3 regions of the Ectobacillus sp. genome follow, and region 3 is predicted to be linked to each of the others. Evidence: riboswitches for the same ligand, from Rfam matches in the RefSeq annotation. Region 3 holds a riboswitch; each other region holds the start of a gene.
What was found. Region 3 has a riboswitch for S-adenosylmethionine ahead of AC11ZT_RS13190 (methionine ABC transporter ATP-binding protein). Riboswitches for the same ligand answer to the same signal wherever they lie in the genome.
Positions count from the first base shown of each region.

Region 1 (3,259 bases), on a different contig from region 3:
TTCTTTATTTTCCTAGCAGCATCGTCTTAAAGTTTGGAAGATTAAATAAAAACGACGTTCCCCTATGCTATTTTGCAATGGTATTGTCATGAACTATTCATATAGATTTCATGCAAAGTTCACTTAGGTCTGATAAAGTAAAAGAGTATTAGAAAACAGAAGAAAAAGGTGGTTTCTGTTATGCAACAGATGATTCAAGCACAAATTGCAGAATGGACAAATTTTTTATTTGTATATAAATTTGCGTTAGATGAAATGGATACGAAATTAACGATTTTAAATGAAGAATTTCAATTTGTACATCAGCACAATCCAATCGAACATATTAAATCAAGAATTAAAAGCCCTGAAAGTATTGTAAGTAAGCTAGAACGTAAGGGGCTTGATATTACAGTGGAGAATGCTAAAGAGCACATTCATGATATCGCTGGTTTTCGTGTTACGTGTTCCTTTGTTTCCGATATTTATAAAATTTATGATATTATTCAAAGTCAAGATGATATTAAAGTGTTACGTGTAAAAGATTATATTCAAAAACCGAAGCCAAACGGTTATCAGAGTCTACATCTAATTGTGGAAGTGCCAGTCTTTCTTTCTACACGAACCGAGCATGTGAAGGTGGAAATTCAAATTCGAACCGTAGCGATGGACTTCTGGGCAAGCCTTGAGCATAAGATTTATTACAAGTTTGATCAGACAGTTCCGAAACATTTGACTGACCAATTAAAAGAGACCGCAGAAATGATTCAATATTTGGATGCGAAAATGAAACGACTTAAAGAGGAAATGGATAAAATAAAAGATAAAGGTCGGAAAGATACGTCTAAGAAGAAAGTCAACGAGGGTTCTCTTCTTCGTCTTATGTAGAAAAACGAGCATCGGATTCATCCGATGCTCGTTTTTTTAGACAGTGGGTGTAAGGTGGCTTGATTTTCTTTCAATAAATTGTGTACAGGAGCTTACAATTTTATCTTTATCGAAATCCATGGAGGCAACATGATAGGAATTTGTTAAAGGTATTACATGTTTTTGAGTAGAGCCGATGGCATCGTATAGGTGATGTGCAGAATTGGCAGGTACGACATGATCTTCTTGTGAATGCAAAAGCAAGACGGGGCAATGAATCGATGACAGTCTCGCTTTTGCAAATGGAATCAAGCGAAGAAGCTGTCGGATGGATGCAACAGGAACAGTATCATAAACGATTTCATGCACGGAAGAGTCTTTTATATCAGGAGCAGATTCCTCAATATATCTTGGAGAATCCGTTGCTTCATATTTTTCATAGCAAGGGACTGAAAAAGCGGCATTGATCGTAATTACACCAGCGCATGGATAGGAGTGAGCTAGTGTGAGAGCAAGCGTTGCGCCCATGGATTGTCCAACTACATAAATATATTTACAATGTGCTGCAAGTTGTTTATATCCTTCTTCCAGGCTTCTAATCCAGTCCTCATAGTAACATCGCTCTAAATCTTTATAATGTGTACCGTGTCCCTCGAGCCGAACGCCTAACACTGTATATCCCTTTTCTGCAAGCCTTTCGCCTACATATCGCATGCTTTGCGGTGTACCATTAAATCCGTGCGAAACTAAAATGCCAATATCATTGCCTTTAAAGAAAAACGGTTTTGCTCCAGGTAATATAGAATAGGGTTTCTTCAATGTGCATGTCTCCTTTTTAATAAAATAAAAAACTCTCTCTGCGTTTGGTTGCAAAAAGAGATGCATCATTTTATCAACCAAAGCAGTAGCTTTGGTGGTAGAAGCACCTTTCCTAGGGTAGGTTGCTGTGAAGTCATCAAGCCAGATCTCTCGTTCACTCTTGATAATGTATAAAGTTTTTAATTCCAATCGGTTTAGTTTGTTTTTATTATCCTATCATTTCATGGTAGTAAAGTCAACATCGGATAGGGGCATATAAAGTGATTTTATCTCGTATTAATGAGGTCGTTCACCTTTCGCTGAGCGGGGTTTCACGGTATCATTGTTTCCATATAAAATGACTTACAAAATCATAACAGGTAAAATGAGGTATACTACTAAGTGTAAAAATTATTTATATGAAAGAGAACGGAATAAAAAGGAGTTCATAGTATGTCTGATCAGTTAGATTTAAAAAAGTTTGAGAAGAAGATTTTAATTCGAAATATTGAGTATCGGGATATCGATAGTATTATTGCTATGCAGGCTTCCTGCTTTCCTGGTATGGAACCATGGACACGGGCGCAATTAGAGAGTCACTTGGAGCATTTCCAGGAAGGCCAATTTTGTGCAGAGTTTGAGGGGGAGATTATTGGTTCTTGCTCTAGCTTGCTTATTAACTTTGATGAATACGATGATCGTCACACATGGGATGATATTACAGATAATGGGTATATAACGAATCATAATCCGGATGGCTACAATATGTATGGAATTGAGGTTATGGTACATCCTGGTTACCGGCGCATGAAAATTGGGTATCGGTTGTATGAAGCACGTAAGGATTTAGCTCGCCGCCTTAATTTAAAGAGTATTATTATTGGGGGACGAATTCCTAATTATCATAAATACTCGGATACATTATCTCCAAGAGAATATGTCGATGAAGTTATTTTGCATAAAATATACGATCCGGTTTTATCGTTTCAAGCATTAAATGGCTTTATGTTAATGCGGATTAATCCGGGATACTTGCCTGACGATAAAGCATCGAAGCAGTATGCTACCTTGATGGAATGGAACAATGTAGATTATCAACCAAATACGAAACGTTATTATAAAACATCGTTTCCTGTTCGGATTTGTGCAGTGCAGTATATGATGAAGCAAATTCATTCCTTTGATGAATTTGCAACGCAAGTGGAGTATTATACCGGTGTTGCATCGGATGCAGGCTCTGACTTTGCCGTCTTTCCAGAAATTTTCACGACACAGTTGATGTCATTTATGCATGAGAAGGCGCCGAGCCTAGCGGTACAGCGAATAACAGAGTATACGGAGAGCTATATCAGTTTGTTTACAGATTTAGCTGTAAAATACAATGTTAATATTATCGGAGGCTCTCATTTTGTCGAAGAGGATGGAAAAATATATAACATTGCCTATTTATTCCGCCGAAATGGAACCATTGAAAAGCAATATAAGCTACATGTAACACCTAATGAAACAAAATGGTGGGGAATTAGTGAAGGGGATGAAGTAAAAGTATTCGATACAGATTGCGGGAAAATTGCGATCCAAATTTGCTATGATATTGAATTTCCAGAGCTTGCAC
Region 1 is NZ_JBXKMX010000213.1:73-3,331, forward strand. Features, by position in the region: gene AC11ZT_RS09775 (GTP pyrophosphokinase) at 181-867, shown strand; gene AC11ZT_RS09780 (alpha/beta hydrolase) at 904-1,665, opposite strand; SAM riboswitch class I at 1,733-1,835, opposite strand; gene AC11ZT_RS09785 (GNAT family N-acetyltransferase) at 2,098-3,259, shown strand, end outside.
Region 1: it holds a riboswitch for S-adenosylmethionine, as region 3 does, so the genes downstream of both, AC11ZT_RS09780 (alpha/beta hydrolase) here and AC11ZT_RS13190 (methionine ABC transporter ATP-binding protein) in region 3, are expected to answer to the same signal.

Region 2 (3,259 bases), on a different contig from region 3:
CCCTGTATGGGGGTCTACTTTGTGACTATTGTGAAGTAATAATGTTTGTACGGAATAGGATTCAGTCATGCTTCTACCTCCTTGTGAAGAGCAGCGAATGCTCTTTCTAGATCTGTCATTAAATCGGTGATATGTTCAATTCCTACTGAAAAACGTAATAGACGGTTACAAATTCCCCGTTGTGTTCGAATTTCAACAGGAATATCAGCATGCGTTTGTGTAGCAGGATAAGTGATTAAGCTTTCCACTCCACCAAGACTTTCAGCAAATGTAATAAGGGAGAGTGCTTGCAAGAATGGATTTATCCATTCTTCCCGTGCTAAACGGAATGAAAGCATACCTCCGCGTCCTGGATACAATACATCGGTTACTTCATCTATTTTTTGTAGGTAGGATACTAATTGCTTCGCATTTTCTTCGTGTTTGTTCATTCGAAGAGATAATGTTTTCATACCGCGCATAAGAAGCCATGAGTCGAAGGGACTTAACACTGCCCCTGAGGAATTATGATAATAGGCCAGAGATTCGCATAATGTTTTTCCTTTTGCGACGATAAGGCCGCTGAGTACGTCATTATGGCCACCTAAATATTTGGTAGCGCTGTGAATAACAATATCAGCACCAAGGCGAAGAGGCTGCTGTAAAATAGGTGTGTAAAACGTATTATCAACGATAAGCAGCACATTATGCTCGTGGGCGATCGTAGCAATTGCTTCAATATCAGCAGTATGCATAAGTGGATTTGTTGGAGTTTCTAGAAAAATTGCTTTCGTTTGTGGAGTAATAGCTGCTTGCACTTCAGCAGGATACAATGTGTTTACGTATCTACATCGAATATTCCACTTTGCCTCATAATCACGTAGTAAGCGAAAAGTTCCTCCGTATAAGTCTTCTGAAACAATTATTTCATCTCCTGATTGAAATAGGGAAAGAAGCAATGTAATGGCAGCCATGCCTGAGCTACAGGCAAAGCCCTGATCCCCTTCCTCTAATTCTGCAATTGCATCTTCCACTATTTTGCGAGTAGGATTACCTGTACGAATATAATCATAGCCACTTGATTGTCCAATGCCTTCGTGACGATAGGCGGTTGAAAAGTATACGGGAGGATTGACGGTTCCGGTTACGTCCTCACTTCTATTTCCAATTTGAGCGAGCTTTGTCTCTATAAATTTCATAGTAATCCCTCCTAATTAAAATAAAAAACCTTCTATAAGAAGAAGGTTTTAGTAACAGCACTTCTTCTTATCTGTCAAATTCAAATGAATCTGCTGGAATTAGCACCTTGTTAACATCAAAGTTAATGGTTGCTGAGGTGTCAATGGGCCAGTCCCTCTACCTCTCTCGATAAGAATATATGGAATTGTATGAAGTCTTTCTAATAAAGTATATCAATATCAAGAGAAAAGCAAACATTTTTTGATTATTCGAAAGAATTAGTAAGGATTATTACGTGCGAAAATAATAAATTATTCATTTTTTTCTGAAAATATATTGACGTTTTGGAGTAACCCATGCTAAATTAGTGGAAAATTGTATATTTACGATCTGGTAATGGTGAAACTCTTATCGAGAGTGGTGGAGGGATAGGCCCTATGAAGCCCGGCAACCTTCAAACAGGTGTTTGAAACGGTGCTACAACCTGCAAAACGATGGTTTTGCGTGATAAGAGGAGGAAAAAATGTCCCCCTCTTCTTTTATTGGAAGTGGGGGTTGTTTGGTTTGACTATAAGGAGCGTGGCAAATGGGCAACTTAAAAGAGAGACTAGGGCAAGGAATATTAATAGGGGACGGGGCAATGGGGACGATGCTCCATTCATACGGTTTACAAAGCTGCTTTGAAGAGTTAAATATAACTGAGCCTGATCGAATTAGTGGAATTCATAGGCTTTATGTAGAAGCGGGAGCAGATGTAATTCAAACTCATACGTATGGGGCAAATGAAGGAAAACTTCGGATGTATGGCTTAGAAAATAATGTGAAGCAAATTAATCGTGCAGCGGTTCGAAATGCTCGAACAGCAGCTGATTCGAATACAGTTGTACTCGGCACAATCGGTGGTATGAAACATATTGGATCAGTTATGACGACTGAGGTTGAACGAGAATTTATGCTTATGGAGCAAGCTAATACATTACTTGAAGAAGGGGTAGATGGACTTCTTCTGGAGACATTTTATGATGAAATAGAGCTCTACCATGCACTTGGAGTATTACGTAAGGCTACAGATCTTCCTATTGTGGCGCAAGTTGCGTTACATGAAGCAGGCCTTACGCAAAGCGGTCGATATATTGAACAAGTACTGCTTGAATTGCAACAAAGGGGCGCTGATGTTGTAGGATTAAATTGTCATCTGGGACCGCTTCGCATGATTGAATCATTAGAAACCGTGTCATTGCCAAAGGAAGGATTTTTATCCGCATATCCGAATGCTGGGTTACCAAAGTATGATGACGGAAAGTATGTGTACGAAGGAACGGCAGATTATTTTGAACATATGGCAAAAGGGTTTATTGAGCAAGGAGTTCGTCTTCTTGGTGGTTGCTGTGGTACGACTCCAGAGCATATTCGTGCAATGAGACATGCATTGGATGGGCAATCGCCAATATATGAGAAACAGATTAAAGTTCGGCCCACACCTATTGTTGTTACGCAGCCAGTTCTAGCAACCAATTCTAGTTTGTCAGAAAAGGCGAAACTTGAAACTACCGTTATTGTAGAGTTAGATCCGCCGAAGCAATTGGTAACGCAACGCTTTTTTGAAGGTGCAAAGGCGCTAAAGCATGCGGGAGCAGATGCAATTACGCTTGCTGATAATTCCCTAGCAAGTCCGCGTATTTCAAATATGGCAATGGGAGCGCTTTTGCGGCGATATGATATTCCTGTTCTGGCCCATTTAACATGCCGTGATCATAATTTAATTGGATTGCATTCGCATTTGCTAGGGTTGTCTTCTTTAGGAATCCACGAAGTATTAGCTTTAACAGGGGATCCAGCTAGAGTAGGCGATTTTCCGGGTGCTACATCTGTATTTGACGTATCCTCATTCGAGTTAATTCGAATGATAAAGGAATTAAATGCTGGTCGATCTCCACTAGGAAAATCTATTGGTGTGCCAACATCATTTTCTATAGGTGCGGCTTTTAATCCAAATGTTCGTCACTTCGATGCAGCAGTTCGAAGAATGGAGAAGAAAATCGAGGCAGGCGCAGATTATTTTTTAACACAACCTATTTTTGATAAAGAAGTGTTAGTGAAA
Region 2 is NZ_JBXKMX010000034.1:105-3,363, reverse strand. Features, by position in the region: gene metC (cystathionine beta-lyase) at 1-69, opposite strand, end outside; gene AC11ZT_RS01355 (methionine biosynthesis PLP-dependent protein) at 66-1,178, opposite strand; SAM riboswitch class I at 1,243-1,354, opposite strand; SAM riboswitch class I at 1,564-1,672, shown strand; partial or broken gene AC11ZT_RS01350 (bifunctional homocysteine S-methyltransferase/methylenetetrahydrofolate reductase) at 1,745-3,259, shown strand, end outside.
Region 2: it holds a riboswitch for S-adenosylmethionine, as region 3 does, so the genes downstream of both, AC11ZT_RS01350 (bifunctional homocysteine S-methyltransferase/methylenetetrahydrofolate reductase) here and AC11ZT_RS13190 (methionine ABC transporter ATP-binding protein) in region 3, are expected to answer to the same signal.

Region 3 (3,259 bases):
CGTTTATCAATGCGAGTTATAATCTGATCCCCAATGAATTGAATGATGAATACAAGAATGAGTATACATATAGTTGCTACAAAAGTTACATCATTATGGGAACGTTGGAAGCCGTCTAAAAATGCTAACGTACCCAGTCCTCCTGCCCCAACGACACCAGCCATTGCGGTATATCCAACAAGGGCAATTGTTGTAACAGTAATACCTGATACCAATGCTGGTAAGGATTCAGGAATGAGTACTTTCAAAATAATTGTACTTGTTTTTGCTCCCATCGCCTTCGATGCTTCAATGACTCCTTTGTCAATTTCACGAAGAGCAATTTCTACCATACGCCCGTAAAACGGTGCAGCCCCAATAATTAAAGCGGGTAATGCAGCTTCTGCACCTAGCATGGTACCTACTATTATTTTCGTAAAAGGTATGAGTAGAATAATGAGAATGATAAAGGGTATAGAACGAAAGATATTTACGAAGGCCCCTACAATTGTGTGAATCCCTTTGTTTTCCCATAGGTTGTCCTTTGCTGTCATAAATAGTAGCAATCCAAGTAAAAGTCCCAATACAAATGTTGCCACTGTTGAAATAGCTGTCATGTATAGGGTTTCTTCGATTGCTTGCCACATGTCGCCCCAATCTACATTTGGAAAAAGACTAAGCATGAGCAATCACCTCCATTTCAACCTCTTGCTGTGTAATAAAGGCAAGTGCCTTTTCAATATCTTCTGGTGACCCGTTGAGATGAACGACTACATTTCCGTACGAGCCGTTCGATGTTGGAGAAATCTTTCCTTGTAAAATGCTCACGTCGACAATGGTGTTACGAATAAGTTCTGTAATAAATGGCTTTTGAATCGCATCTCGTACAAATTGCAAGCGAACGACGACACCAGCAGGATACTTTTCTACTAAGTCATCGATTGTATCTTCTGCACCTTCAGCATCCGTAATTTGTGATACAAATCGCTTCGTAATTTCTTGCTTCGGATTGCGGAACACATCTAGCACATCGCCAATCTCTACAATAGAGCCTGCATCCATTACTGCAACGCGGTTGCAAATTTTTTGAATAACATGCATTTCATGTGTAATTAATACAATCGTCAGTCCTAACCGTTTATTAATGTCAAGAAGTAGATTTAAGATTTGATCCGTCGTCTCCGGATCCAATGCCGAAGTCGCTTCATCGCACAGTAATACTTTCGGATTATTAGCTAAAGCACGCGCTATCCCCACTCTTTGCTTTTGACCGCCGCTTAGCTGAGCAGGATAAGCATCCTCACGTCCTTGGAGACCAACAAGCTGAATTAATTCATTTACGCGTTCTTTTCGTTCTTCTTTGCCAACTCCTGCTATTTCCAAGGGAAAAGCAATATTTTCATACACCGTCCTGGACCAAAGCAAATTAAAATGTTGGAAAATCATTCCGATTTCTCTACGTGCAATTCTCAATTCTTTACCTTTAATTGCTGATATAATCCGTCCTGCAATCGTAATTTTTCCTGCAGTAGGTTGTTCAAGTTGATTTAACATACGAATCAATGAACTTTTTCCCGCTCCGCTATAACCAATCACACCGAAGATTTCACCTTGTTCAATTTCAAGGTTAACGTCCTGCACGGCAGTGATCGTACCGGTTTTTGTACGATACAGCTTTTGTACTTGCTCTAATTGAATCATCCGTGTTTTCCTCCCCTAAGCTGTCTTAACAAAACAAAAAACCCTATCTACGTAAATGAGCAGAAAGGGTTGTATCATTCTATATCCTCTCTCTCATCTCTCAAAGCATACATGCTTTGCAGGAATTGGCACCATTTCAACACTAAGCTGACGGTTGCCGGGTTTCACAGGGCACAGTCCCTCCACCTCTCTAAATAAGAGAAAACCAGATTGTTACGTCTGATTTCGTATTGTTATAAAGTTTTATGATTATACTTTTTATATTCTATCAATCTTATAACGGAATGTCAACAAAAATAAGTGATTCAATCGGATTACTACTTATTTAGATTTTACGATCCTGCTGCCTGCAAATGAAGAATATCGACTCTACTAAAAGCAAGGTACGGAGGGAACCAGCATACACAATCCCCTGTCTTCGAAGTAAACGCTGCAAGGGAATTTCTCCCGTCAGTAAGGACTGAAGATCTTGTTCTGTTTGAATATGTAATGTATTAGTGGAAGTTTCTTCCTTTCCTATAGAAGCACCATTCTTAGAAATGTGAAGATTATAACGTTCCTGCTCATAGTGAAGCGTTACGCTGCATTGCTGAGAAGGAAGGAGAGGTTCAAGAAATTGTTGTTCATTTGCATATTTTACGAATAATTGTAACGATGAATAGAGTTTCATTAGAGTCACTCCCGCAATCTTTGGTTATAGCGGTTCCTGTAAATTTCTTTCTATTTCCCGAGAAATATGTCGAGGCGACAATATATGTCGCCTAGTCTACCAGCGTCTTCAACTCATAATATAAATATTCTACCGATTGAAATGCATACACCCTTTTTTGCAACTGTCCATTTTGAAAAATTAACAAAGATGGAACACTTTCAATTTCATATTTAATCGCAAGATCTGGTGAATAGTTTAAATTTATTTTTCCTATACGTAGTGTTGGCAATGCCGCTTCTACAACGGTTAGCATCTTATTGGCAAGCTGACACGTCCCGCATAAAGGCGTATATACATATAAGATTGTTCGCTCATCTTGTTCAATACGTTCTGTTACTTCATTAGCTGTCCAGTCTTCCATCCATATCATCCCTACTATAAATATTCCGTATAAATGTCGATATTTGCTCCTACTAATACTGTTGCAAGATGGGACATAGGTGCGGTTGCAACTTCCCGATACGACCGATCCACATATAAATGCTCTGCCTGTGGAAATTCTCGCATAAATTGTTTTCGCAATTTATCTCCTGAGTCATCTGAATCGACAAGAATATAGACTTCTTTATCATGAAATTCATCTATTAATTCATCAAGCTTTGTTAAACTAATCGTTCCATTTGTACAGACGATTTCTACCGGTTCTTTAATAATGGATGCGATTTTTTGTTTATCTGATTTACCTTCCACAATAATCACTTTTTCTACTTCTTTCACGTAGCATCACCTGACTAATTTGGACTGTAGTACAATTGTATATAGTATATTCTTTCTTTTCACGGTGATTCCTTTTGGCTTATCCAAAGATGCAAAAAAGAAGCAGCACGTGCTGCCTCTTTTTTGCAGGCAATACACTGCCTAATAGGA
Region 3 is NZ_JBXKMX010000289.1:4,469-7,727, reverse strand. Features, by position in the region: gene AC11ZT_RS13195 (methionine ABC transporter permease) at 1-662, opposite strand, end outside; gene AC11ZT_RS13190 (methionine ABC transporter ATP-binding protein) at 655-1,680, opposite strand; SAM riboswitch class I at 1,771-1,881, opposite strand; gene AC11ZT_RS13185 (hypothetical protein) at 2,006-2,350, opposite strand; gene AC11ZT_RS13180 (thioredoxin family protein) at 2,442-2,753, opposite strand; gene AC11ZT_RS13175 (toprim domain-containing protein) at 2,768-3,109, opposite strand.